3 regions of the Cetobacterium sp. NK01 genome follow, and region 3 is predicted to be linked to each of the others. Evidence: riboswitches for the same ligand, from Rfam matches in the RefSeq annotation. Region 3 holds a riboswitch; each other region holds the start of a gene.

Region 1 (10,247 bases), 190 kb from region 3:
AACCACTCGTTTACCATCAACTACTAAAGCAACATCTGATAAAGTTGTTTCTCCATCATCATAAATACCATTATCATTAGAATCTATATAAACTTTTCCAAATATCCAAGAATTATCAACTTGCCTATCTTTTATATCTCTTTTTAAGTTAGATAAGTCTAAAGTTTTTTCTATAGTTACTCCAGCATTTATTCCCCCATCTTCTCTTCTAGAAGTAGGTAATTCAACGTATATACTTCTGTCCAAATAAAGAGTAAAATCTACTGTAAATCTGCTTTTCTCCTCTTCGTTATATAAAAGTTCTGTTCCTAACATGTACTCTATTCCTGTAGACATCAACTCTCTTCTTCTTCCTAATATTTTCAAAGAATAATCTGTTCTCAACGTTTCATTTCTTTCTATATTTGCTTGAAATACCATTGTAAATCCTGATACTCCACCATAACTAATTCCGGGATTTATAGAATAACTTTTCTTATTTTTATTAGAATCTGTTACTTCTACATCTAAAAATAAAGAGAAATTTCTTAAACTTCTATTCTCTAAGCTTATATAATAGCTCTTTTCCTTACTTTTTTCATCTATTTTTAACTCTTCTTGATAACCAAACCCTATTCTTGTAGATAAAAAATCTCTTGATATTCCAATTGAATTATATTGCTTAATACTATTTTCTTCTGCAACAAAATTAGAATAGTTAAAATGTTTAAGTAATAAATTATACTCTTTTATTTTTTGATTTACCCTAATTTCATAACTATTTTCTTGTTTTTCATATTCGTAAAAATTTTGATAATTAATTAAAATCGGATAGCTATTTGATAAATTAAATTTGTAAATAATTTCATTTTTTAACATGCTATATTTTCTATTTTTCTCTGATTCTAACTCAAGAGCACCTAAACCAAATGTTAAATTTTTAGTTAAACCATAACTTACTTCATTTACACTCTGTTTTTTTCTTTTATTTTTTTCTTGACCTAGTTGAAGATTATAGCTCCATTCTTTTTCATTAAGAAGTTTAGAATCCCCTACTGTATAAACTTTTCTAGTTTCTATTTGTCCATTTTTATAATAAATTTTTAGTGAATAATCTCCACCATAATTTCTATCTCTAACTTCAAATATAAAGTTCTTTTCCATTGGTCTTTGATAGTCTAAAAGTACTCCACTTTGATACAACTCGATAATATCTGCCCCTTGTGCCTCTCCCTTAATCGTTGTTATATTCCCTACTGTAGAGCTATATGTATTTTTTTCTCCGAAACTAATCCCCTCTACCATCCCATTTATATTTAAAAAATCTGGAGTTTTAATATAAAAATCACCTAAAATCAAATCATTATCTTTATATACATTATTATATGTTAGATTATAATTTTTTATAGAACTTTCTGGTTCAACAGAGTAATTAACGTAAAAATCTCCATATAAAAATTGAGTTCCATATTCTAAATTTATTTGATTCCCATTTCCTTCTAAATCATTTTTAGAGTAGTTTATCTTTAGTAAACCAGGTGCAAGAATTTGTTTTTCCGGTTTTACTAAATTGAATATATCATCTTCTTTTTTGTCATTTAGTCGAAGTCGTTCAACCTTTCCTTTTTCCCTTATCTCAAAAGGTAAAATAAAATCTGGCTCCAGAACTAATTTTAAATCTTGACTAGACCAAGAAGATTTTTTAAATTTAAAATCGTCCTCTAAAACTTTTATCTCAACATATAAATCTCCATCTATTACAAAACTTTTTCCATTTTTTATCAAAACTTTATATTTTTCATTATCAATTTGAAAATCAACAACTTTTTTTTCTAAATCAAGATTAACTGAATAAACTTCTAAAAAATAAAACAACCCTTTTATAGGTATATATATTTGATCATTTTCAAAGTCATACCTAGCCATAAAAAAGTCATCTTTCAATGCTTTGCTTTTTATTTCTATATATGCCTCATCTAACTCTACCTCTTGAGCTAATAAACCAAATGAAAGAAAAAAGAAAAAAATAGTCACCATACTCAAATAGACTATTTTTATTTTTTTCATCAATCATACCTTACCTTTATTTTCAACTCTCCACTATAATTACCAGGAGAAGCTTTTTTTGTATCTCTTACCTCTCCGACAAATGTAACTCTTCCCTCTCCTCTAGATGTTAATCTAATTTCATAATCTTCATCATCCTTTTTTCCTAACTCGGGACTATATACTTTAACTTTTAAACTACCACTATTATTTTTATTAAATATTTCCACATTTTCTGGATAACTTATCTCAACCTCTCTATTAGGTTCTCCTTCTATTTTTAAATATCCATGAGTCCCTTGGTTAGAAGACATTTTTTGGCCTTGTACACCTACACCTAAATCCATTGGAGTAGTGGAAACTCTTAATCTTCTTATAACATTTAATTCAAGATTAATTTCTATCTCTACCTCTTCATTTTTTTCTTTTCCATCACGTATTACTAAAGTTATTGGTTTCGATCTATATTTTCCACCTAATCTAGTATTACCATTTACGTTAACAGTTGCTATAACTTTTAAATTACATTGACCTTTAGATGAATTTATCATTTGATTATTCTTATCTATATTTGCACTGCCATCAGAAGAAATTAATTCTATATTATTTATTTTAATTAGTTCTTCAATTGTTCCGTTTTCATCAAAAAAATATATATTTCCAAAATTTTCAATTTTATAAGATAGTTCTCTATTTCCAAATCCACTAATTTTAAAAGTACTTGTTGAATACTCTATACGTTGAATCCAATCTCCAATAATTTCTCTATTTACATTTATTTTTGATTTATCTGAATGTATTTTTGCAAAAGTTACTAAATTAAGAACACACAGTAATATCAATATTTTTTTTAGCATATTTCACCCCCTATAATATTTTAATAATTTAATTTTATCTTTTTGCTTTCTAAAATTACTTTTTCTCTATGAACTAATGGAATATACGGTTTATTTTTAGAAATTAAATATACTATCTTATCATATATTTTATCTCTATTTTCTTGCTTCTCCTCATCTTTCAAAATTTCTAAAAATGGTAAAGTTGCATTGTACATCTCTTTATTTCCCATATCATGAACCATTACTTTTCCTAAATTATAAATCAAATATTTTTCATCAAATAGAATATTATAGATAGCTATTTCATAATCTTGTTTTTCCATTTTCATTAAATACGCTTCTTGCTGATAAGGCGTTATATTTACTTGCAGCCCCTTTTCTATTAATTGAGTTTTTAAATTATTTGCAATTTTTAAAGAAATATCATCATTTAGAGTTATTATTTCTATCTTTTCATTTAACAATTTATTTTCTTTTATAATCTCTAATGTATTCTCCTCTTTTATAGTAGATAAGTTGGCTTTAAATAATTTTTTAGGAAAAAATGTATTTGCAATCTCCACATTATAGATATCTTTCACTATTCTTTCTCTGTCTATAATAGAGTCTATAATTTCTCTATTCTTTTTTTTATTAAAAATATTATTCTTATTTCCAAACATAATCGCTATCGTATCTAACTCTTTTGTCTCTATTACATCTGTATTTTCACTAATAACTCCTTCTTTTTTTAGTTCCTTAATTTGTTTTGGACTTAAATCTAAAACTACATCAACAGCTTCATCAAAATATAATAACGCTCTTTTCCTATCACTAACTTCTGATAAAATCTCGATTTTAGAAGGTTTTACATCTTTTCTAAAATACTTATTTTTAGATAGAACAACTTCTTTGTTTGTAATTTTATCCAACTTATACGGCCCAGTTCCATAGATAATTCCATTCACTTCTTTTGTTATAGAACACATATAATATGTTAGCATTGATGTAAATAGCTTGTTTTTTCCCTTTAATTTTATCTCTAATAAATTTTTATCTAACACTTTTACATTTTGAACATCATTGAAGAAATCTTTAAAAACAGCGCTTTCTAACATTCTATCCAACGAACTTTTTACATCTTTAGCTGACATTTTATCTCCATTTTGAAAATAAATATCATCTCTTAATTCAATCTCTAAATTCCTTTCACCGTTCCATGTCCATTTTTGAACTAAATTTGGAACAATCTCACCTTTTTCATTATAATTAAAAAGCGTTTCATAAAGATAATTTACAACTCTTATTGAATACTGATCTTTCATAAAAATAGGATCTATGTTCGTTACTTTTACCGCTTGAACTATTTTCATTTCATCTTTTTCTTCAAAAATTTCCTGTTGAAAATTATCATATTCATTTAATTGAACTTCATCAAAATATATCTCCGATTGTCCAAAAGATAAAGAGATTGTAAAGGTAAATAATATTAGGCATAGATATCTTTTCAATTTTTCACCCTCTTTACACTATTTGTTATTTTTTATTGCAGAATAAAACTCCGTTGCTAGGTCTAATGACTCCTTATTTTCTTCATATATTTTCTCAAACTCTTTGTCATTGTTAACAAATATGTCTACTAATTCTGGATCAAAACTTTTTCCCTTTTCCGCTTTTATAACTTTTAAAGCATCCTCATGAGTTAAAGCATCTCTATGAAATTTTTTCTGTCTCAGCGCATCATAAACATCTACTATTGCTACAATTCTAGCTTCTAGTGGTATATCATCTTTTTCCAGTCCAGAAGGATAGCCTGTTCCATCCCATTTCTCATGATGATATCTCACTATGTTTTCTGCAACACTTCCTAGTTTTAATTTCTTCACCAAATCGTACCCTATATTCACATGCTCTTTAACCTTTTTAAATTCTTCTTCAGTTAATTTAGATGGTTTTTTTAATATTTCTGATGGTATTGCTACTTTTCCAATATCATGTAATGAAGAAAATCTTTTTATATCTTCTTTTGTATCATTAGACAAATTCGCCTTTTCAGATAAAAGAGTCGAATACATTCCTAATCTTTTTACGTGATCTCCTGTATCCTCGTCATTTAATTGATTAGCCATTTCCAAAACTTCTATTAAAGAAAAACTTAACTCCTCTGCTTTTTTTCTATTTTTTTCAGATTTAATTATTAGAATTATCAAAATTATAATAAAAGCAATAACTGGTATCGATATTTTTACAATTAATTTATAATTTTGTGTCACTATAGAATTTTTTAACAAATTATTATCTATTATAGTTTTATCCACTGTAAAGCTTTCTAATATTGTTTCTATTAAATTTGAAAGCTCTCTTTTCTCTTTAGAAATTCCAAAACTAACTCCAAAAGAATCATCTAGTATTCCTGCAACCTTTATTTTATCATCTAAAAAATTATTACTAATTACTCCTGTAAGTATATTAAAATACCCAACTAGATAATCCCCTTTTTGATTTAATAACTTTTCTAATCCTTCTTCATAACTTTCAACTTCTATTATTTCACTGTTTTTTAATACATCTTTTAAATAAACGTAGCTATAATCATCTTTTAAAACTAATACTCTAGTTTTATCTAAGTCTGAAATATTTTGTATAAAACCATCAGACTTTCTATTAGCTACAGATAATTTCATCTCATAATACGGCTTAGTATAATTTATATTTTTGTTATTTTTACTATCTTCTATAGATATCCCTTCTATATCATACTCTCCATCCTTTACAAAATTAAATGGAATACCTATAATTTCTTCCAATTCACGTGAAATATTTATAGTTAAGCCTTGATACTTATTTTTTTGCTCATAATAAAAGGGTAACATAAATTTATCTTTTCCCAATTTCACTTTTATATTTTTATACTTTTCTCTAACTGTCTCATAACTTGGAGTATCCTTTAATAAATATCTATAAAATTCTACTCTATTTTTAGATAAAATTTCTTGTATTTTTTCTCCCTCTAAATTATTTAAAGTGTTTTGAATTTTTTCCTGTATATCTTGTAACCCTTTTTTTATCGCAATCTGTTCATTATATCTAATATTTTCTAACAATTTATAATTTATTTCACCTGAGTTTTTATCATACCAATCTTGAGTTATAAATGCTTCTACTTCTCCACTTTCAAGTTTTTCCAATCCTTCATCGATATTTTTAACTTCTATTTTTTCTAATTCTAAATTCTTATATCTTTCTTGAAACTCTTTTAATCCATGCTGGTTTGGAATATATGCTACTTTTAATTTTTTTATGTTTCTCAAATTTGAAAACATTGAATTTTTATTAACAACAACTCCTACTCTATATATCATAGGGGTATCTATATATTCATATTCCTCTTGACCTTTCTGAGTCTCAATTGTTCTTAATACAACGTCACTATTTTCTTCATCTAATTTTATATCTATTTCCTTGTTATTTAATATATTTGAAAAAAGATCAACATAAACTCCCTGATATTCACCTTCTTCTAAATTTTTATACAAATACATATCTGTCGTATTTGATGGTATTGTTATACTTATATCACTTTGGGAAAAAGTTATATAATTTACAACTATCAAAATTAAAAATATTACTTTTTTCATCGTTCCTCCCTCTAATTTTTTGCAAAAAAAAACTGCAATAGTCCACAAAGACTACTGCAGCTGGCTGCCATTTTAAAGACCCTATAGCTTTGCGTCATAGGGTTTCCCCTACTTTGCCTTATAATATAAAAATTTCTCTTTAATTATAATCAATCACGCTTCTAAAGTCAACATTTTATATCTATTTAGAATAGTTTGGTGCTTCCTTAGTTATAATAATATCGTGTGGATGACTTTCTTTTAAGCCTGCTCCTGTTATTTTTACAAATTTTCCATGAACTTTCAAATCTTCTATTGTAGGTGTTCCACAATACCCCATTCCAGCTCTTACTCCTCCACATAATTGGAATACAACATCTTTCAAGCTTCCTTTATAAGAAACTCTTCCTTCAATTCCTTCTGGCACAAGTTTTTTAGCATCGTTTTGGAAATATCTATCTTTAGATCCTCTTTTCATCGCTGCCATCGAACCCATTCCTACATACACTTTATATCTTCTTCCTTCGTATATAATCTCTTCACCTGGAGCTTCTGTCGTTCCAGCTAAAAGCCCTCCTAGCATAACACAATCTGCTCCTGCTGCTAAAGCTTTTACCATATCTCCAGATAGCTTTATTCCTCCATCTGCAATAACTCCTATTCCTCTTGTTTTACAAACTTCATATACATCATTAACTGCTGATAACTGCGGTACTCCTACTCCTGCTACAACTCTTGTTGTACAAATAGATCCCGGTCCTACTCCTACCTTAACTGCATTCACTCCTGCTTCTATTAAATCTAGAGCTGCTTCAGCTGTTACAATATTTCCACCTATTATATTTAATTTTGGGAAATTTTCTCTAATCTCCTTTATTTTTTGCATAACACCTTTTGAATGTCCATGTGCTGAATCTACTGTTATTATATCTACTCCTGCTTCTACTAAAGCTTTTACTCTCTCTAAAGTATCTGCTCCAACACCTACAGCTCCTCCAACTCTTAATCTTCCTTGAGAATCTTTACATGCAAATGGATACTCAACTAAATTATCTATATCTTTTATTGTTATTAACCCTTTTAATTTCCCATTTTCATCAACTATCGGTAATTTTTCTATCCTATTTTCTAGTAAAATATCTTTTGCTTGATCTAATGTAGTTCCCACAGGAGCTGTTACTAAATTTTCTTTAGTCATTATATCACTTACTAATTGATCCATATCTTTTCTATATTTTAAATCTCTATTTGTTATAATTCCAATTAAAGACCCATCTTCTTCAATTACAGGTAATCCTGATATTTTATATCTTCTCATTATCTCTTCTGCATGCCATACTGTTGAGTCTTTTGTTAAAGTTACTGGGTTTTTTATCATTCCACTTTCGTTTCTTTTTACTCTATCAACTTCTGCAGCTTGGTCTTCTATGCTCATATTCTTATGAATAAACCCTATTCCACCTTGTCTTGCTAAAGCTATAGCCAGATCTCCTTCTGTCACAGTATCCATTGCTGCACTTAAAACTGGAACATTTAATTCGATATCCTTTGTAAGTTTAGTTTTTAAACTTACCTCATGCGGTAATACCTCTGACCTTGCTGGAACTAATAGCACATCATCAAAAGTTATTGCTTCTTTTATTATTTTTCCATTCATCATTTCCTACTGCCTCCAATTTCAATTTTCCAATTTTTAAATAAAGACCTGCACTTTTTTTTAGTATTGTGCAGGTCTTTTTTTATTTATTTTCGTTATTATAGCACATTTTTGAGCCTATGTCATTTCTAAAAAATAATTTTTTGCATTTTATTTTTTTTACATCTAAATATGCATTTTTTTTAGCCTCTTCTAACGTATTACCATAAGCTACTACAGATAGAACTCTTCCTCCATTTGTCTCAACCTTTCCATCTACTTCTCTAGTTCCCATATGAAATATTGTTGAATTTAAATTTTCAGGTATATGTATTTCACAACCTATTGTTGAAGATTTAGGGTAGTTTTCAGAAGCCATAACTACAGCCACTGTATATCTTTTATCCCATTGTAATTCAACACTTTTATTATTCATCAAATCTAATATTGCTTTCACAAAATCAGATTCTAATCTTGGCAAAATTCCTTCTGCCTCAGGGTCTCCAAATCTAGCATTGAATTCTATTGTCTTTACTCCATCTTTCGTTAGCATTATTCCACCAAAAAGAAATCCTTTAAATGGGATTCCATCTTTAACCATTCCTTTTGCCATTGGTTTTAGTATTTTTTCCAAAGTTTCATTTATTACATCCGAATTAATTCTATCAACTGGTGAATAAACTCCCATACCACCAGTATTTGGACCTTTATCATCATCATATGCTCTTTTATGATCTTGAGCAATTTCTAAAGGAATTACTATCTCTCCATTCGTTAAAGCTATAATTGAAAATTCAAACCCATCTAAATATTCTTCTATTACAACTTTATTATTAGGAATACTAAAAGCTATTTTTAGAGCATCTAAAGCTTCCTTTTCTGAAAATGCAACTGTAACCCCTTTTCCAGCCTTTAATCCATCTTCTTTTATAACTATTGGAGCACCTTTTTCTTCCACATATTTTATTGCTTGTTCTAGATCGATAAACGTTTCATAATCTCCAGTGGGTACATCATATTTTTTCATAAGTTCTTTAGCAAACTCTTTACTGGATTCAATTTTTGCAGCTTCTTTTGTAGGTCCAAAAATTTTCAATCCTCTTTTTTCAAATTCATTTACAATTCCTAAGGCAAGAACATTTTCTGGTCCAACAATTGTTAAGTCTACTTTATTTTTTTCTGCAAAATCTGCTAACTCTTCAATTTTTTCTTCTGAAATATCAAGTAATGTACCTAAGTTTTCCATCCCAATATTTCCAGGAGCTATAAATACTTCTTTAACCATATCACTCTCTTTTACTTTCCATGCAATTGCATGTTCTCTTCCACCTTTTCCTACTATAAGAACTTTCATAAACTCCTCCAAATTAATGTTTAAAATGCCTAACCCCTGTAAACACCATAGCTATTCCATATTTATTACATGCTTCTATTGAAAGTGAATCTTTTATTGATCCTCCTGGTTGAATAATTGCTTTTATTCCATATCTTGCAGCTAACTCAACTGTGTCATCCATTGGAAAAAATGCATCAGAAGCTAAGATTGCTCCTTTACATTTTTCTCCTCCTTGTTCTAAAGCTATTTTAGCTGCTCCGACTCTATTCATCTGTCCTGCTCCTATACCTATCGTTTGATTTTCTTTTCCTATAACAATAGCATTTGATTTTACATGCTTAACCACATTCCAATTAAATAATAGCTCCTCTATTTCATCATCTGTTGGTTTTTTCTCGGTAACATATATAAGTTCATTTTTCAATACTTTCATTTCATCAAACTCTTGAACTAATGCTCCATCCATAACAGAAGTTATTTTCATTTTATTTAAGATATCATTTTTCGTATCTAACTCCAGCACTCTTATATTTTTCTTTTTTGTTAAAATTTCTAAAGCTTTTTCTTCATAGCTTGGAGCTATTACAATTTCTAAGAATAGTTGAGAAAGTTGCTCCGCTACTTCAATAGTTATACATGAATTTACAGCAACAATTCCACCAAAAATTGATATTTTATCTGCTTCATAAGCTTTATTCCAAGCTTCTTTGATATTTTTTCCACTACCTACTCCACAAGGATTCATATGTTTTACTGCGACCACAGTAGGTTTATCAAACTCTTTTAATATCTCTAACGCTGCATTAGCATCTTGA
Region 2 (10,247 bases), on a different contig from region 3:
TAGCAAAATTTTTAGAAAAGCTACAAACAGAGATTGTTCGATCTTTCATTCCATCTAAAGTGTAAATTGGTATAAAACTATCAGAGTAATCGTAGAAATCATAGATATCATCAGCATAAACAATTAGATCATATTTTTTAGCCAGTTGGCTAACAATTTCTAAACTTTCTAAAGAGTAGCAAACTCCTGTGGGATTAGAAGGAGTATTAATAATAATCCCCTTAGTTTTATTTGTTATAGCTTTTTCTAAATCATTTTTAATAATTTGATAATTATTTTCAATAGTTGTATGAACAATAACTGGAGTTCCTTTGGCCTCTTTTATTTGATCTACATAAACTGGAAAAAAAGGAGCTATGACAATAACCTCATCCTCTGGATTTAAAGTAGCTTGAAGTGCCAAATACATTCCATGACAAGCTCCTGATAACACAATAACTTCATCTAAGTCAATACGATAATTTTCAAATTCAGTTTTATGATATTTTATAATCTCTTTTCGAAGTTCTAAATCTCCCAATGGATCAGTATAATGAGTGTGACCATTTAAAGCATCTTGAAAAGCGGAATTAATAATCAGTTCATCAGTGTGTATATCTAAATCCCCAATCCCTAAATTTATAATACTATTTTTTTCTGATTCATCAATTGACTTAAAAGTTGTTTCCTCTTTATTTTGAAATCTCTTAGCTAAAAATTTTGATCCGTTCATTTTACTTCCCTCCCTATAAATCTCCTTCTAAAATAGTTGTAAATTTTTCTTTAGTAAAATTAAGTGGCATTTCACTTCCTGCAACAGAGTTTAAAATTTTATCAATAATCTCATCTTTTTTTTCTAGATATTCATCTTTAATTACAATCTCTTTAAGACTAGTTGGAAGATTGATTTTTTCATAGAATTTTAAAAGTTTATTAAGCTCCTCGGAATTATTTTCGAGCCTTAATTGAACTAAGATCCCAAAAGCTACAACTTCCCCGTGTAGATGTTCCTCTTCAACACGTTTAATTTTTGTTAAAGCATCAAAAATAGCATGGGCAAGAGCTCCATTGTATTTAAAATCAATAAGATTTGAAACAATACCTGTTGTAACAAGAATTACTCCAACAACCTCTTTGAAATTGTCATCGACTATAGGTGTTGTCAAAGCAAGGTCTCCGTAATTTAACATACTTTCTTTACAAAGATGACTCAGTTTTTCTCCCATAGTAGTATTAAAGTTTAATCTTTTTCCACGAGCTTTAAGATTCATTTCGTAATATTTAGCCAATGTATCTCCAATTCCAGCCCATAAATATTTTTTAGGAGCTAAAATTAGCGTGTTTAAATCTATAAATGTTTTATGAGGAGGTCTTTTTAAAAAGTATAACTCTTGAAACACATGATTTTCCTCATACATTACTGAGATATAAGAAACAGCAGCACAAGTAGAAGCAATAGTTGGAATTGTAAAAAGTGGGATATTTAATTTATCCATCATAACTTTTGAAGCATCTATGGATTTTCCACCTCCAATACCAAGTATTAGATCATAGGTATTATTTTTTAAATTATCTAAAGTTGAGTTAATAATATTATGACAACATTCATTACCATAGTGAACTAAGTGGAAATTTTTATGCTCTAAAATTTTAAAAAATTCAGTTTTTATTGATAAAAGAGATTTCTCTCCATGAATAACTAAGATTTTATTATATTTTTCAATCTCTTTATTTAAAGTGCCCCAAATGTTGTTGTCCATATAAACTTCTGTTAAAATAGATTTTTCCATAAAAATTCCTCCCAGTTAAAATAGATTTAGATAAAATAAAAAAGCTTTTGGTTTCCCAAAAGCTTTAAATAAGAGATTCTTTAATAAAGTTAGTTGGGATATAAGCCTATATTTTTTTAATGCAAACAGGCTTATATCTATATTTCTAGATACAAACCTTAGTTTTAAAATAATACATAAACCAAAACATAGCCCTAACTTTTCTTAAAGACATTTTAAATAACCTCCAAATTTTTTTTATTTGCATCAATATAACATAAAAAAAGATCGTTGTAAACATTTTTTTGAAAAAATTTTTTCAAAAAAAATAAAATAAAAAAAGATTGACAAATTTGTGAAAAATTATTATCATTTTTAAAACATTTATAGCTGGGGGTATTTTATGAAAAGAACATTATTGCTATTAACAATTGTTTCAAATTTGGCTTTTGGAAAAGATGTGTTTAAAATTGGAGCGACTCCAATACCTGCTGGAGAAATTTTAAGTGAAATAAAAGAGGAGTTAGCAAAAGAGGGGTTGAATATAGAAATTGTTGAATTTACAGATTATATAATGCCAAATTTAGCTTTGGCAGATGGATCTTTAGATGCGAATTTTTTTCAACATAAACCATATTTAGCTAATTTTATGAAAGAGAAAAATTTAGATTTAGTTCCTTTAGAAGATATATACGTTCCACCATTAGGAGGATATTCTAAAAAATATAAAAGTTTAGAGGAGTTAAAAGTGGGTGATAAAATAGCTATCCCAAATGATCCAACAAATGCTGGAAGAGCTCTAATCTTACTTCACAATAATGGAGTTATAAAACTATCTAATCCAAAGGATCTTATGGCCACAGAGTTTGATATAGTTGAAAATCCTAAAAAACTAAAGGTTGTTTCTCTTCAAGCTGCACAACTACCAAGAGCTTTAGATGACGTAGACTTAGCAGTTATAAATTGCAATTACGCTTTAGATGCAGGCTTATCTCCTCAAGAAGATTCTTTGATTGTTGAGGGAAAAGAAAGTGCCTATGGAAATGTTGTATCTGTGAGAAAAGGAGACGAAAATAGTAAAGAGATTGCAACTTTAATGAAAGTTCTAAGGAGTGACAAAGTTAGGAATTTTATATTAGAGAAGTATAAAGGAGGAATTATTCCTCTATTCTAAACTATTTTGGAGGTCTTTATGAAAAAAATGTTAAAAGGAATTTTTATAGGGTTAATAGTATTAATTGTTTTTAGTTGCGGTAAAAAAGAACAAAATAACAAAGAGGTAAATGAAAAAGTTTTTGTAATAGGAACTAATGCAGAATATCCACCTTTTGAATACTTAGAAAATGGAAAAATAGTAGGATTAGATCCAGACATAATAGAAGCGATATTTCAAAAGCTTGGATATAAATATAAATGGGTAAATATGGAGTTTGGAGGATTAATATCAGCTCTTCAAACAGGAAAAATAGATGTAGTTATAGCTGGTATGAGTATCACTCCAGAGAGAGCTAAAATGGTTCAGTTTACATCGCCTTATTTAACTTCAAAGGTAGCTTTTATAACAAACAAAAAGAATCCTATAAAAGGTATGGACGATTTAGAAAATAAAAAATATGGAGCAGAGTTAGGAACAACAAAGGAGAATACAGCAAAAAAAATTCATGGATCCACAGTTGTGCCTTTTCAAAATAATACATCGGCTTTACTAGCTTTAAAAAATAATCAAATTGATGGAATTGTTTTAGATGAAAGCGTAGCAGATGAATATGTGAAAAATAATCCTGATTTGATATTAGTGGGAATTTTAGAGGGAGAACCTAAAGCTATTGCATTGAGTAAAAATGAGAAAGAATATGAAAAAATAAATGAAGTACTAATACAATTAGTAAATGATGGTACTATTGAAAAGTTGAAAGAAAAATATAAGGTAAAATAAAAAAGAAAAAAATCCATTCAATAACGAATGGATTTTTTTCTATATTATTAGTTGTACATTACTCTTACAGTAACTTTTCCTTTGAAATTATTTTCTATTGAACTTAAAGCTAATTTTCCATCTATATCTTTTTTATTATATAAATTGATATTATCATTGTGAAGTTCTTTAATATAAACTCTAACTGCTTCCTCTTTAGAATTTTCTAACTTAAAGCTAAGTTCATTAGTGTTAGCTATTTTTTTTATAGCTATTTTTGTAGGAGTTATTAAATTTAATTTTGTATAGATATCAACATTCATATCTTTTGAACTAAAAGTCAAAATAAAATTTAGTATAAAAAAGATAAAGAAACACAAACTCTTCATTTTAATCCCCCTTAAAATTTATTAATAAAATTAATAATAAATTAAAATAAAGTAGTTATACTTCTTTATACTGCAACTGGCTACCATTTTAAAGGCCCTATAGCTTTGCGTCACACAGTTTCCTATGTTTTGCCTTTATTTTAATTTTTACAAATTAATCTACAATAAAATTTTACTATATTGACCTTTTATTTGTCAATAGTAAGGGAATTATTACTTAATTTAGTTTTGACCAGTTATACCTATTCCAATTTCGTTAAATATAATAATATCTTTGTTTAAAATAGATTTAGAGTCATTGGGAAGTTCTTTAAAAATTATATAACTTTTATAGCTTTCATTTTTTTTTAATATATTTCCCTTATTTTTAAACACTAGTTTTATTATTTTTTCCTCTTGTGGTTTTAACATTATAAACTTTGGAAAACATTCAAGCATTAATTCTAAACTATTATTTTGAAATTCTATAGGAGTTTCAAAATATGGAAGGAGTTTAACGGTCTTATTACCATTATTCATTAAGTGAATATTTGTAACAGAGTTATGAGTTAAATTTAGCTCTATTTTCGTAGGGTTTATAGATAAATTAAAGTCAGTTGATAACAAAATCGTAGAAAAAAATAGATAAATTAATAAAAGTTTTATATAAAACACTCTCCTTTTGTTGTTTTATTAAAAAAGCAACTCATTTTCTAAAATAGGTTCCCCAATATAATATCCTTGAATAAAGTCTACTCCAATCTCCTTAATAAAATCAAATTGCTCCTTTGTTTCAATTCCTTCAGTTGTTATTTCATGTTTCATGGTTTTTAAGAGAGCTACAATTCCTCTATAAGTTTCTTTTCCTAAAGGACAATCGATATTGTTTAATAAACTTCGATCTATTTTAACCTTATTAATTTTAGTTTTTAAAAGAGTTTCTAAGCTAGAATTCTCTATAGGGAAATCATCTATTGCAACTTTTATTCCTAATTTATGTAGTTGATTTACTCTGATGATAAGTTTTTCATAATCTAGATTCCCTCGTTCTGTCAATTCAATCTCTAAATTGGATAAATCACATTTTAATAAGTTTATTTTTTCTATAAACTCATCCATCAATATAGTTAAAGGTGATATATTGATTGCAATTTTTTTACCTTTTTTTAAATATTTTTCTATTTTTTTTAAGATTAGAAAATCTAATTGATGTATAATGTCTAATTTTTCCAAAAAATTTATAACTTTAATTGTTGAAATAAGATCATTTTCCTTATTATAAAATCTTGATAATACTTCAAAACTTTTAACCTCTCCCTCTAAAGAATAGATTGGTTGAAAAGCAACTTTTAAAATATCTTCTAAGTTAAATTTTAGAAGATTCTCCAATTGTTTATTCATAAAATCCCCCAATTTTAATATATTTTTTAATAACTATTTAAATAAACATTTAAATGAATTTGTTCTTTATGTTCACCCTCTAAAATGCTATTTTGAGTTTCGATAAGTTGTCCCTCTAAGATAAAATAGCTGTTTTCACCACTATTCTCTATTATTTCATCGCTTATAGAGAAATTTCCAGCTTTGATTATAGAATTACCATTTTTTAAATCCACTTGTGGTTTTGCTAGTTCTAATTTTAATGTATTTCCAGATAAATTTTTTATAGTTATTTTAGAAGTTGCAGTTTTTGAATTATCACCTTTTAAAACAGTTCCAAAATCTAAATCTTCTGCTGATATTAATTCAAAATTTGAACCAGGAGTTTTTAAGTTTACAGTGTACTCTCGTCTTGTTAATCCAGATTTTTCTGTGTGTATAATTTTAAGTATATGAGAACTTCCAACCCATTTTATAAGAGAAAGAGAGACTAGTCCATTATTTTTATAGATAAAATCAATATCTAGTTTAGAGTTTTGAATACTTCCTGTAGTATCACCTAAAGGATTCATATCCATAGAGATCAGTTTACTACTCTCATAAAATATCTCTAATTTTCCATCATTTAATTCTAGACCATTAATAAATTGTCCAGAGTTTAAATTAACTTCTACACTAGTATTAGTAGTGTTTCCAGCAAAATCAAAATCAACTTTTTCACCTTTGTTATAACTATTTTTAAAGTCTATCACAATATTATTGTTTTTTACAATATCTTTAACTACTGTTAGAGTTGGATAAGAGACCTTAACAATTGGAGAATCCTTTAGAAATTTGTAATTATTATCAGACCATTCTCCTTGAACAAATGCTATTTTTTCATTAGTGTTAAGTTGAACTCTTTCAGAGTTTATCCCCCTAATATACGTTAAAAAATCTTTTTTGTCCTCATTTTTAATTTTTATAGATAAGTTTCCACTGACTTCCTCTCTACCACTATTGGAATAAACCCAAATACCTAAATTAGAATTATCATTACTTTTTTGGATTCCCCCTTGAATAGAAGATGTTCCCTCTAACAATCCACCTGTTGAATTTTTAAAATATGGATAAGTTTTAAGAGTATCATTGTAGTTAGCAACATAAGTATCTCTGTTAATTAAAGTGGAATTCCCTGCAAATAAATAGCCTTTTGGAGCATAATCTTTTTCACCTAGAGCAATCATGGGAATTTGTATATCATTTGGTGACATCTTTACTTGCTGGAAATGAACAAATCCAGCTTCTCTATCTAAGTCACTTGTTTCTATTAAATCTTTTTCTCCAATCTCTAAATTGTTAAGCTTGTGGTCAGAGGTAAAATTGCCTGTAGTATTACTATTTCCAGTTTTTTTCTTAAATTTAATTTTTGGATACAGTATCTCTCGAATTTTTCCTAAATTCCTATTAGGAATATAAATATGCGTGTTGCCGTTATTTGCTGAACTTGGAATTAAAGAGATTTTATAACTATCCCCATATGGGATTTCTACAATATCTTCGTTTTTTGTGTAAGCATAATCTCGTATTGATTTTAAAAAGTTACTAGGAATAGCAATTTTTATTTCAGCGGTAATACTAGCTTCAGCTGATTTTTTTTCATATGTTGCCAAAGTAACAGATCTTTTATCATTATCAATTTGGTTTTCATTCCCTAGGCTTTTCCTAAATAAAAAGCCTTTTTTATTTATTTCTGTTAAATATGGATAAATAGATTTATTTGTACCAATATTTATAAAAATATTTTGGATTTCATTAAAGTTAGCATTTATTGTGGTATTTTTATCTTTATTTATAAATCCTTCATACCTCCAATGCTCTTCGTTACCTAAACCAATTGTAGGAGTTAAATCTATTCCGTGATTTCCAAAGAGACGGTTAACAGAAACTCTGCCTAAAGATGCAATATAAAAATTTTTAGAAAAATTTTCTATTTCTTTTTCATCTATTATATGATCTTTTAAAGCATTAACATTATAACTAAAATAATCTTCGTATTTATCTTTTATTTTGCCAATGTAAACTTTAGGGTATGTGAGATTAATTGTTTCATCATCTATATTTTCAGTGGGAATATCATAATATCCATCTCCCTTTGAACTTCCTACGGCTAAAGTTATTTGCTCATCAGTATCAAGAGGTTTATAAGGTATTTTTATTAATTCGTTTTCTCCTGCTGGAATTTGGCTTGCATAACTTTTCATCTGTTCAATAGTTGAAGCATCTATTTTAAAGTTTAATTCCACCTCTATGAATTCATTTTCATGTGTTTCATAAGCACCTATAGCTATTTTATCTAAAAGATTTTCTTCAATATTGTGATAATAGATTTTTTTGCTTACTCCCATATTTGTTGAAGGGCTTGAGCTTTTATATCTTAATTGTGGTATCATTTTTCCTTGAATAGATGATGAATTAAATGATATTGCTATAACTTTTTGAGAATTCTGAACAGGTTGATTTCCAGGATGTTTTTCTTTTTCCCAAATATCATCTTCCCCCAAAGTGATAACTGGAAATAACTCAGACTCTTTATTGGCAATTTGTTTAAATTTTATAGTTATAGGCTCTGATATATAATCTCCTAAATGGTTAGGATCAATTATTATATCCTTATAATTAATAAGGTCATATGAAAAATCCTTTAATGAACCGATGCTATGAACTTGAGGTTTTTTGAATTCAGCTTTATAAATTTTTTCAACTGCTCTTGTTTTATTATTAAATATTCCTAAATAAAGTGTTTCAGGTTTTAAATCATAGGATACTTCCAAAATTTTTTCTCTGTCTTTTTCTACTAGGTTATAGCTTATATTTTTTAATTTTGTTTTTTCAATATTTTTCTTCATATAAGTTGCAGTATTGTCTAAATTTTCTAAAATAAAAATATCATAACTAGTACTATCTATTATAAGTTTCATTTTTTCTGCTGCTTTTTTTAAATCTTTAAAATCAAAGATTATTTTCTTCTCACCCTCATATATTACCCCAGTTATTTTCTCTGTTTTTATTTTTAGAACTTCAATATCTAAATTAGCTTTTTCTCTTTTAGGAAGAGCCTCTAGTGTTGTAACTTCATTTTTCGAAAAACTAGTAAAAAAAATACAGATGAAAAGAACTAAATTAATTAAAACTCTATTTATCATTTAGATTTCCCCTTTTCTTGTATTGAGAGACAATAATAGGAATATACCCAACATACTCACCTTCAATATCAATAACTTCACCTTTATTAATATCTTTACGATCTAAGACAGCGTAAAAAGCGAATTGCTCTCTCTCTTTAGCTATGATTATCTCTTTTTTAGATGATTCCATTCCTAGCTTTTCCACTTTTAACCATTTTCTACGATTGGTCATAAGGTTATATTCTGGAAATTCAAACATTATTTTTTTCCCAAAATCCTCTTTTTTATTATCTGTAAAAACTTCTATAATCCCTTTTCCTAAAACTTTCCCTTTTTCTAAATGTGTAGTATTAATACTTTTAAATCTCATAGGCTCAGCTATTTTAACTTTTATTTCACTAAAGGTTAAAACTTGAATACTAAATAGAAGCACAATTAAAATTAATTTTTTCATATTTATTTCCCATCCTTAACTTCCACAGTTATATAAACTCTTTTTTTATGTAATCCCTCTTTTGTAATATTTGAACCATCAATACTTAATACGTTGTCATCAACAATTTTTTTATTAATATATTTAGGCGAGTATATTTTAGTATCGATATTGCCATCATTATCTAAATCTAACTCTTTTTGAGAATATTTAAGCATGTAGTGATCTTTTTTTTCAGGTTCTTTATTCATCTCGATTTCAAATGGAATATCAAGTTTTTGATCATCAATAATCATAGCCTTTATTTCAATATCTGATATGATCTCTAAAGGTACTATGACTTTAACTTTACTTTCCATCATAACTGTAGAGATTTTTTCTAAAATCCAAACATCTTCATTTTCATCAACTTTTTCTACTGGAGAAGCAGGAATCAGTGGAATCATAGGTGTGGCTATACTTGGATTAGCAACTGGAGTTCCCATTGTTTCATCAGAAGGGAGCGTCATTATTCCCTCTGATGAAAAAACTATTAGTTGCGTTAACATATAAAAAAGTATTAATAAAACCTTCATAATATTACCCCTATCTTAATTTTTTAAAAGTACTATTCCCTTTTCAGTAAACTCTAAAACAATTTCGTTTCCTTTTTCTTCTGTATATTTTAAATCTATTTTTTCTACTAAAGGCGGTATATTTAATTCTTCTCCAAGATAATCTACTTCAATACTGTAGCTTTCAGTAAATAATCCACTTACATAAAAAATTCCATTTTCATCAGGAATGGTATTTTCTAAAACTTTTCCCTCTTTATCTTTTATTTTTATAAGTGTGTTATCATAAATATCTGTTATGTCTTTTTCACTTAAATTTAATTTTTTATCAACTATAAATGATCCTGATAGAGTCATCATAGCTTTTAGTGGAATAAATGCTTCGATAGTTCCTGTATTTGTTCCACGAACTGCAATTTTATTGTTTCCTAAAGAGTATGAAGGTTTTCTAATTTTAGGATTTAAATCATATAGAATTCCATTTGGAACTCCAAAGAAATAGGCTTGGCCATTTTCAGCTGTTACCTCTTTTTGAGAGCCAATTTTAATCTCTACATTATCAACTAATTTTTCTCCAGAATCATATATGTTGTTACTATTTTCATCTACAAAAGCTATAACTTTAACTCTACTTGAATTCATACTTTCAATATTTCTAGTTACATTTTTCAAATCAACAACT
Region 3 (10,247 bases):
AACCATCCATTATAGAAGACCTTCTTTAGGTTTTTATTCTCCTGAAGATATTTTCTTAGGAAAAGAGTTAGTTAACTTATTAGGTGATTTTCTAGAGAAAAATTTAAGTAGTTTAGAAAAAAAAGTTTTTGCATACTTATGTAAAGAGTATACTTATGTTGAGATTGCTGATTTTTTAAATGAACCTCCAAAAAAAATAGACAATACTATTCAAAGAATTAAGAAAAAAATCCTAATTTATTTAGGTTCTTACTCTAAATAAAAATAAGGAGAGGTAATACCTCTCCTTATTTTTATTAATATTGTTTCATCAATTCTTTTACTTTTGAAACAACTTCATCTTTATTAACTTCTACTGTTTCATTTGTTCTTCTAATTTTTAATTCAACAATACCTTCTGCGGCCTTCTTTCCAGCTACAATTTTAAATGGATATCCTATTAAATCTCCATCTTTAAATTTGAATCCTATTCTTTCATCTCTGTCATCTAATGCAACATCAATGTTAGCCTCTTGGAAATTCTTATAGATCTCTTCTGCTAAAGTCACTTGCTCTTCTGATTTCATATTTGCCGGTATTACTTCAACTACAAAAGGTGCAATTGCTGACGGCCAAATAATTCCATTTTCATCATTATTTTGCTCAATTGCTGACGCCATAGTTCTAGAAACTCCTATACCGTAACATCCCATTTCCATAACTTGACTCTTACCATTTTCATCTAAGAAAGTTGCATTTAATGCTTTTGAGTACTTATCACCTAATTTAAATATATGTCCACTTTCGATTCCTCTTGCACTTGCAAGTTCTCCACCACATTTTGGACACTTTTCCCCAACTACTACTGTTCTTACATCTGCAATTACTTCAGCTTCATAATCTTTTCCATAATTAACATTAATATAATGTGTATCTAATTTATTTCCACCTGCTGTGTGGTTAGATATTCCTACAATACTCTTATCTGCTATAACTTTTATTTTTGTTAGATCAGCACCAACTGGTCCTATAAATCCTTTTACTAATCCTAAATCCTCAATTTCTGAATCAGTCAATAATACAACATCTATTGTGTCAATTATATTTTTTAATTTAACTTCATTAACTTCAAAATCCCCTCTTATAAGAACCATATAAACATCATCTGTTACAACATCTTTATACATCATAGCTTTTACAGTTTGCTCTACAGGTACATTTAAGTATTCCACAACATCAACAATTTTTGATACATTTGGCGTATCTACTAATTTAATCTCTAATGCCTCTGTTTTTGGTAACTCAACTATTGTACTTGTTGCTGTTTCAACGTTTGCTGCATAGTCGCATGATGTACAGTAAATGATTTCGTCCTCTCCTGAATCTGCTAGTACATGGAACTCTTGTGATCCACTTCCACCAATTGCTCCTGAATCTGCTTCAACTGCTCTAAATTTAAGTCCGCATCTTTCAAATACTCTTGTATAAGCAGCCTTCATATTTTCAAATTCTTCATCTAAAGATTCTTTATTTGCATGGAATGAGTATGCATCCTTCATCATAAACTCTCTTCCTCTCATAAGTCCGAATCTAGGTCTTCTCTCATCTCTAAATTTAGTTTGAATTTGATATAAATTTAATGGTAAAGATTTATAAGATGATATATCATTTCTAATAATATCCGTTATTACCTCTTCGTGTGTTGGTCCTAATGCAAACTCTCTAGAGTGTCTATCTTGAATTCTCATCATTTCAGCACCCATTACATCCCATCTTCCACTTTCTTTCCAAAGCTCTGCTGGTTGTAATACTGGCATAAATATTTCTTGAGCTCCAGCTCTATCCATCTCTTCTCTTACAATATTTTCAACTTTCTTTAAAGCTTTTAAACCTAAAGGAAGGTATGTATAAACTCCACTTGCTAATCTTTTGATCATTCCAGATCTCAGTAATAGTTTATGACTTATTACTTCTGCCTCTTTAGGAGTTTCCTTAAGAGTTTTTACATAGTATTTACTTAATCTCATCTTATCCTCCACTTTTTTTAATTAATTTTACCTCATATTCTATCATAACATCTTTTACGAGGTCAAACTTTTGTTAAACTTTTCCTCTATATCCCATTTTAAAATTTCACTTTTAATTTTTCCTTCATTATCTTTTAAATAATCCATACATATATCTTTTACTAACTTTATTGTTTTTATATCATGGACAATATCTATAAACTTAAGATCACTTAGACCACTTTGTTTTACACCAAACATTTCTCCTGCTTTTCTAAGTCTCAAATCCTCTTCTGCAATTTTAAATCCATCTTCTGTACTTTCTAAAACTTTAAGTCTTGCAGCTGAGTTATCATTTTCTGTAGAAGATAATAGAAAACAATACGATTGATGTTGCCCTCTTCCAACTCTTCCTCTAAGCTGATGTAAAGTAGCTAATCCAAAACGTTCAGAATTTGTTATGACCATTATACTTGAGTTAGGAACATTCACCCCTACTTCAATTACTAACGTTGAAACCAAAATATCTAACTTATGATTTTTAAAAAGATGCATAATTTCATCCTTTTCTCTATTTTTCATTCTTCCATGCAAAATACCAACTCTATATCCTGGAAGATTCTTTAATACCTCTTGATAAAGCTCTTCTGTTGATTTAGCTGAAAGTTTATCACTTTCATCTATCAAAGATGCTACAAAATAAGCTTGCCTTCCCTCTTTTAATTTTTTATCTATGAAACTAAACATCTTTTCTTCATTTTCTTTCTCACTTATCCATTTAGTTTTAATAGGCTTCCTTCCTGGAGGCAGTTCATCTATAACTGCCACATCTAAATCTCCATAGATACTAAGTGCTAAAGATCTAGGAATTGGGGTAGCACTCATAACTATTAAATTAGCTAAAACCCCTTTATCTCTTAATCTTTTTCTTTGTAAAACACCAAATCTATGCTGTTCATCTATAACTATTAACCCTAGTTTAAAGAACTCTACACTTTCCTCTATTATAGCATGAGTACCTACTACAATATTAGTCTCCCCTGTTCTTATTCTCTCTAGAATTTCGCTTTTTCTTTTCCCTTTTACACTTCCAGTTAAAAGTTCAACTTTTATACCTAAACATTCTAAAGTTTCATAAATTGACAGATAATGTTGAGTTGCTAAAATCTCTGTAGGAGCCATTAGAACTCCTTGGTAACCATTTTCCACCATATATAGTAGCAGCAGAACTGCAACTATTGTTTTCCCACTCCCAACATCTCCTTGAATTAGATAATTTATAATTTTACCAGCATTTATTCCTTTATACACTTCTGTTATAACTCTCTTTTGAGCTGTTGTCAAAGAAAAAGGTAGATCTTTTAAAAATTTTGTGACTAAAGTTTTTTTTCCTTCTATATTATATATATTCTTATTATTCATATCTACTTCAAATCTTTTCTGAAGTATTCCCATTTCTAAAATAAGTAATTCCTCTATTGCAAAACGTCTTTTTGCCTCTTCTAAATTTCTTGGATTAGTTGGATAATGAATCTCTTTCAAAGCTTTTTTTCTATCCATCAATCTATATTTTTCTATGATTTCACTTGGAATATTTTCTTCAAATAAATTCAAGTAATCTTTTAAAGCTTCTTTTAATATCTTTCTTATATTATTTTGATTCAACTCTTTTATAGAGCTATATATTGGTAATATCTCTCCTTTATTTTCTTGCCCTTTATAAAGCTTAAACTCTGGATTTGTCATTTGAAAAGTGTATCCTCTTTTCACATTTCCTATAAATATATATTCTTCACCCATTTTTAAACTATTTCTTAAATACGGTCTTTGAAACCAAATCACTTCAAGAACTCCCGTTCCATCATTTATTGTGGCTTTTATCATTTTCATTCCTGTTCTTGTAGGAGGAGCAGAGATATTCATTATATTTCCTTTTAAAACAACATATTCATCTCCTCTTAATTCACCTATTTTCTTCAAATTTGTTCTATCATCATAAGCTCTTGGAAAATAATATATCAGTTCATAAAGGGTTTCTATATTTAATTTTTTTAGTTTAGAATAAGTTGCAGTAGAAACTCCTTTTAAGTTAAAGAGCTCTATCTCCTTATAAATATTTTTATATATCTCAATCACCACCTTTTTTTAATTATAACATACTTGTATATCCTTTTGTACACTTTATAATATGTTTTATATTTTTGTAATAAACACCCATAAAATAAGGAGTTGTGAAAAAAATATCTTCTCTTTTTTTGTAATTTTTGTTTGACATTTTTCATCTTTTAATATATTATTATTGTATAAAATTAATAGGCAAAGTAGAGGAAACTCTATGACGCAAAACTATAGGGTCTTTAAAATGACAGCCAGTTGCTATTACACTTTGGTTATCCAGAGTATAAATGCAACTGGCTTTTTTATTTTGAAAATTTTATGAAATTATGGGAGGGAATAAAATTATGAAAAAATTATTAACACTTTTATCTTTAACTATGGCTATGACAACTTTTGCAGCTCCACATGGAAATGAAGAAAAATCTGCTACTATGAATATTACTGCTACTGTTATTAGACCTCTTACTGTTGAAGTTGTAGATCATATGAACTTCGGAACTGTTATTCAAGGAAATAAAGTTACTGCTACAGGAAAGTATTTAATAAATGGAGAACCTGGTCAAAAGATAACTGTTACTACTACATTTCCTGAAAATTTATTTAATGTAGTCTCTAGATCAACTCTACCAATAGAATTAAATATGCCTATGCCTTTAACTGGATATGCTCTAGGAACAGATGGTGAACTCCCTTTAAATATCTATGGTAGTATCACTCCTAGTACAGAAACTGCTCCAGGAACTTACAAAGGACAAATTATAGCTAGAGTTCAATACCAATAATAAACAAATATCTAAAATATAAACTACAGGAGAAAATTAAATCTATGAAAAAACTATTAACACTTTTATCTTTAACTATGGCTATGACAACTTTTGCAGCTCCACATGGAAATGAAGAAAAATCTGCTACTATGAATATAACAGCGACGGTAATAAAACCTTTAACTATAGCTAAAACTGGTGATATGGATTTTGGAAATATAATTCAAGGAACTACAGCTACTGCTGATTCTGGATATACTATAACTGGTGAAAAAGGACAGCCAATAATTGTTACAATTGATAATTCAGTTTTATTATCTAATCAAAAAGCTAAAACGTCTCTAGCTGTTGGAATAAAAACTCAGCTTCCTAAATCATTAGATAAAGATGGAAATGCTAATGTTTCTGTTCAAGGATTTTTAAATGTTCCTAAAGATCAACATGTTGGAACATATACTGGAACTTTAGTAGCTAGAGTTCAATATCAATAATAATAAACAACTGGGAAATCCCAGTTGTTTTCATATAGGGGGTTATTTATGGCATTAATTTTAACTTTATTTTTATTAACTTTTACCAGTATATTTTCTTCTAATACTTCAGAAAAAAATATGGATATAAAGGCAACTGTTATAAAACCTTTACGAGTTATTCACAATGGTGATATAAACTATGGAAAAATAATTCAGGGTTCTACCCATTCAACTACAAGACATATTTTTACAATCTATGGAGAACCAAAACAAGATGTTGATATAACTCTTAATGAAAAAAATATAAACGCTCAAAAAAATTCTATTCCCCTTATTCATAAAGAAAATAATTCTCAAACTTTAAGTGTTCAATTAAAAAATGAAAAAAATGATGGAAATGATACAAAATTAAATGAAAAAGGAGAATATAGATATTCTTTTGACACTGAACTTATAGTCCCTCCTAATGCACTTGTTGGTGATTATTCCGGAACTTTAACTATGAAAGTAAGATTTAAATAGGTCCTGTTTAAAACAGGACCTATCTTTTTCTTTTTATAATTGCTCTAATAATTCATCTGATATATCAAAGTTTGAATAAACATCATTAACATCATCTAAATCATCTAACGCTTCATATAATGCCATTACTTTTTTAGCTGTATCTAAATCAGTAATTTGAACTTTATTATCAGGAATCATTGCAACTTCAGCTTCAGTTACATTGTACCCAGCTTTTTTCAATTCTTCTGCAACTGTATTACACTCTGCTGAATCTGTTAAAACAGTAAATTCTCCATCTTCTTCTTTAACGTCTTCCGCACCAGCTTCTAAAGCAGCCATCATTAGCTCATCTGCGTCTACGCCTTCAGATGCAACAATAATTTCTCCTTTTCTTTGGAACATCCATGATACAGCACCATCTGTACCTAAGTTTCCATTTCTTCTAGAAAATGCAGTTCTTACTTCTGAAGCTGATCTATTTTTATTATCAGTTACAACTTCAACTATGAAAGCTGTTCCCTCTGGACCATACCCTTCATATCTAATCTCCATGTAATCCACACCATCAAGTTCTCCAGTACCTTTTTTGATAGCTCTCTCCAGGTTATCTTTTGGCATATTAGCAGCTTTTGCTTTATCTATTGCAAGTCTTAATCTAGGATTAAAGTTAGGATCTCCTCCAGCTTCCTTAGCTGCTATCGTTAACTCTTTTCCTAATTTTGTGAATAGTTTTCCTCTTTTAGCGTCTTGAGCACCTTTTCTATGCTTTATATTAGACCATTTACTATGTCCTGCCACAAAAACTCCTCCTTATTTTTTAAATATCTCTTTAAATTTTATCATAAGCCCTATTTTTTTTCAATATATTTGGGCACTAACAACATTTTTTCCTTTACTTTATCTAAAATTATATCAGGAGTTATCAATCTATATTTTTCTTCATATGATAAATTTTCATATGTCTCGTCTGATAAAATCTCTTTTGGTTCTATTCCTTCATGTCTTTTATTATCTCTAGATAACCAATCTCTTTTACTAGATCCTGGACTAAATATAGCAAAACTTGGTATATCTATGGCTTGAGCCAAATGTCTTGGTCCACCTTCATTCCCCACAAAAATATCACAATTTGAAAGAAGAGATCCTAGTTCTCTGATACTCTTTGTGTTTATATCCGAAATTATTCTTTTATCCCAATTAAGAGCTTCATGAAATTTTTTAGCGAACTCTTTTTCATTTGGAGAATAATATAAAATTATTTGACAATTAAACGTATCTAAAATTTTCTTTGCTAACTCTCTCATTAGGTCAACTGGATATACTTTAGGTTCTCTCCTTGAATTTATAGCAAGAGGGATAATTATTTTACTAAAGTCTACCCCTGCTTGTATCATTCTTTCTCTCAACTCTTCTTTTTCTTCTTCTAAAAATGTTAAAGAATAATTCTTATCTAGCTTTACATCTATACCATCATTTACAAGTGGATCTAACATTTTTAAGAATTTCTCAGCTTTATCATATTCACTTGAAGGTTCAGGAATACTATGAGTGTAAGTATAACCTCTTTTAGGTTTCCATCTTCCTATTCTATACTTAGCTTTTTTAGAGAAAAATGTAAATGCTTCACTTTTAGGAGTTGACATTATATCTATAACAATATCATAATCGGCTCTTGTTACATTCCAAACCTTTTTCAAGTATTTAAAAGGATTCTTTTGCTCTTCCTTAGAAATCGATATAACTTTATTTAAATATTCTTGATGCTCAAATAGTGGTGCTACATGATCATATAAAACGTAATCTATCTTTGCTTCTGGATATGTCTCTTTTAAACTTTTACATATTACAGAAGAGAGTATTGCATCCCCAATTTGTTTAAATCTAACCACTAAAATCTTCATCCTAGATCTCCTCTATTAAATTTTTTATTGTTTTTAAATCTCCCCAAAAATCCACTGCTACTTTAGCTCTTTTTCCACCATCATCCCTTGATTTTTTAGCAAAATTTGCATCATATGTCACTAACAATTTTATGTCGCCTTTCCAATTCATAACTTTACCCTTTTCTTGAAGAAACTTAAATTCTCTTTCAAGTAAAAGCTCTGCTACATCTTGTCCTAAGGACACTATAACCTTAGGGTTCATAAGTGATATTTGAACCATTAAATACTCTTTCAAATCTCTTTTATCTTTTTCTTCTAACTCTCTATAATTTTTCTCTGATTTTGTAAGTGTAGTAATATAGTAATCCTCCGGCAATAATCCAACTATATCACAAAGTTTTATTAAGAACTCTCCACTAGAACCCGGTTTTACCTTAAAATTTTCATCTATATATAAATTTACGTCATCTCCTATAAAAAGAACATTTCCAGTAAAATTTCCTGTTCCTAAAACAATTTTTTCTTTAGTATCTTTCAAAGCATCTGTTGTCCCTATTTCAAACTTTAGCTCTTCCAATATTTTTTGAATCTCCTCCATAACAACCTCCTAAAACTTAATCAATTCACTACATATATCTTGATGAGCTATCTCTATTGATATATCTATGTTGTGTCTCAGTAGTTCGTCTAAAACTGCATCAATAGCAATTTTAGGATCATTACTATCTTTACTCATATGAGCTAAATACACCTTTTTTAAATTCTCATGATGCATCTCTTTTACAAATCTTGCACAATCATTGTTTGAAAGATGTCCATTCCTACTTTTTACACGAGCTTTCAAATCCCATGGATAAGAACATTCCATTAACTTATGATAATCATAATTACACTCTATAACCATTACGTCCACATCTCTAAAGGATTCTCTAACAGTATTATCAATGTACCCCAAGTCTGTTGCTATTGCAACTTTACTACCTGAACTTTCCTCTATTCTAAAACCTATCGTTCTTTCAGCATCGTGCATTACATCAAATGGATAAACCATACTTTCTCCAACCCAAAAAGCTTCATTTATAAATCTTAAGTTTTCATCTTTTATTTTTCCTAGCTTTAAAACTCCCGCTTCATAACTTTCCTTTGTAATATAGATTGGAACATCATATTTTCTAGATATTATACCTGCACCCTGAATATGATCTCCATGCTCATGAGTTATTAAAATCCCATCTATATTACAAATATCTACTCCTATTTTCTTTAATTGCTCCTCTATTTTTTTTCCACTAAATCCTGCGTCTATCAATAAGTTTATATTATCAGTTTCTAAAAATATAGAATTTCCTTTACTTCCACTTCCTAGTACTGCTAACTTCATAGCACTTCCTTTCAACAAATAATCTGTTTTATATTATATCATAAAAAAACCTCTTAGCATATACTTGCTAAGAGGTTATCTCTTCTAATTACATCTCTTCAAAATGATCTTTTCCTACATAACAAAGTGGACATATCCAGTCTTCTGGTACATCTTCCCATTTTGTTCCTGGAGCTACACCATTTTCAGGATCTCCAACCGATTCATCATAAACATAATCACATATAACACATCTCATGTGCTTACTCATTAAAAAACCCCCTCATTTCTCTTAATTACTCCATAACCCGTGAATATTACAATATTCTCTTGCACATACGCTTGCACCTTTTGGAACTTTAAAATATGCTTCTGGTGCTTCTCCTGGCTTTAAATATTTTCTATATAAAAAGTCGTCTACACAAATTTCAATTATTTGAATATAGTGTTCTGGTGTCATCGGATGTGCTGCTTCTTTTCCAACTTTTACTAGATATCCATCCTCTTTTTCTTCTACATAAGGTACATGTTTTTCAGTTGAAGCATCTTGAGTTTTTTCTTTCACTAACTCTAATCCTTCTATTACAACATCCTCCTTATCAGCTACAACTACCTCTACTAATACAGGATTTTCTTTCACTTTGTAAATTTCATAAACTTTCATAACAACCTCCTTAAACTAATTCAAAATAGTTTTAACTTTATAAAACACTTTATTTATTCTGGCAATGAGGACAAATTCCTTTAAAATAAACATGATACTCATCTATTTTAAATTCTTTCATATTTCCTGTTATAAGTTGATCTATTACAACTGGAATATCATACACTTTTTTACACTCTACACATTTAAAGTGTCCATGTACATGTGTATCAACATCATATCGCGTTTCATTTTCTTCTATTGTTATTACTTTAGCTATCCCTTTTTCTATAAAAAGATTTAATGTATTATAAACTGTAGTTTTTGAAAGAGTAGGAATCTCAGGACATAAAGCTTTATAAATCTCATCTACAGTTGGATGAGTTTTATTCTCTAACAAATATTCAAATATTTTCATTCTTTGATATGAAGGTTTTATGTCATGTATTTTTAGATGTTCACCTATATTTTCAATATACATGTTTCCTCCTTTTGAAATAATTACAATTTTGTAACC

Evidence for each region. Region 3 has a riboswitch for cyclic di-GMP ahead of NON08_RS07050 (hypothetical protein). Riboswitches for the same ligand answer to the same signal wherever they lie in the genome.
Region 1: another riboswitch for cyclic di-GMP. It lies ahead of NON08_RS07915 (HD domain-containing phosphohydrolase); the one in region 3 lies ahead of NON08_RS07050 (hypothetical protein).
Region 2: another riboswitch for cyclic di-GMP. It lies ahead of NON08_RS09430 (hypothetical protein); the one in region 3 lies ahead of NON08_RS07050 (hypothetical protein).

The regions. Positions count from the first base shown of each region.
Region 1 covers NZ_JANIBO010000001.1:1,632,938-1,643,184, reverse strand. Annotated here, with positions in the region: gene NON08_RS07930 (hypothetical protein) at 1-2,046, opposite strand, end outside; gene NON08_RS07925 (DUF4402 domain-containing protein) at 2,046-2,882, opposite strand; gene NON08_RS07920 (ABC transporter substrate-binding protein) at 2,903-4,354, opposite strand; gene NON08_RS07915 (HD domain-containing phosphohydrolase) at 4,373-6,481, opposite strand; cyclic di-GMP riboswitch class I at 6,534-6,609, opposite strand; gene guaB (IMP dehydrogenase) at 6,663-8,120, opposite strand; gene purD (phosphoribosylamine--glycine ligase) at 8,200-9,450, opposite strand; gene purH (bifunctional phosphoribosylaminoimidazolecarboxamide formyltransferase/IMP cyclohydrolase) at 9,464-10,247, opposite strand, start outside.
Region 2 covers NZ_JANIBO010000002.1:42,460-52,706, forward strand. Annotated here, with positions in the region: gene NON08_RS09410 (aminotransferase class I/II-fold pyridoxal phosphate-dependent enzyme) at 1-712, opposite strand, end outside; gene NON08_RS09415 (iron-containing alcohol dehydrogenase family protein) at 726-1,769, opposite strand; gene NON08_RS09420 (MetQ/NlpA family ABC transporter substrate-binding protein) at 2,152-2,922, shown strand; gene NON08_RS09425 (transporter substrate-binding domain-containing protein) at 2,941-3,684, shown strand; gene NON08_RS09430 (hypothetical protein) at 3,732-4,052, opposite strand; cyclic di-GMP riboswitch class I at 4,121-4,196, opposite strand; gene NON08_RS09435 (hypothetical protein) at 4,275-4,706, opposite strand; gene NON08_RS09440 (EAL domain-containing protein) at 4,725-5,432, opposite strand; gene NON08_RS09445 (hypothetical protein) at 5,459-8,596, opposite strand; gene NON08_RS09450 (hypothetical protein) at 8,586-9,032, opposite strand; gene NON08_RS09455 (hypothetical protein) at 9,035-9,586, opposite strand; gene NON08_RS09460 (hypothetical protein) at 9,602-10,247, opposite strand, start outside.
Region 3 covers NZ_JANIBO010000001.1:1,439,501-1,449,747, reverse strand. Annotated here, with positions in the region: gene NON08_RS07065 (sigma-70 family RNA polymerase sigma factor) at 1-262, shown strand, start outside; gene NON08_RS07060 (proline--tRNA ligase) at 297-2,006, opposite strand; gene recG (ATP-dependent DNA helicase RecG) at 2,061-4,121, opposite strand; cyclic di-GMP riboswitch class I at 4,291-4,366, shown strand; gene NON08_RS07050 (hypothetical protein) at 4,448-4,885, shown strand; gene NON08_RS07045 (DUF4402 domain-containing protein) at 4,930-5,358, shown strand; gene NON08_RS07040 (DUF4402 domain-containing protein) at 5,407-5,862, shown strand; gene NON08_RS07035 (YebC/PmpR family DNA-binding transcriptional regulator) at 5,896-6,642, opposite strand; gene NON08_RS07030 (glycosyltransferase family 9 protein) at 6,693-7,745, opposite strand; gene NON08_RS07025 (uracil-DNA glycosylase family protein) at 7,747-8,325, opposite strand; gene NON08_RS07020 (MBL fold metallo-hydrolase) at 8,335-9,108, opposite strand; gene NON08_RS07015 (rubredoxin) at 9,197-9,358, opposite strand; gene NON08_RS07010 (desulfoferrodoxin family protein) at 9,380-9,751, opposite strand; gene NON08_RS07005 (Fur family transcriptional regulator) at 9,801-10,211, opposite strand.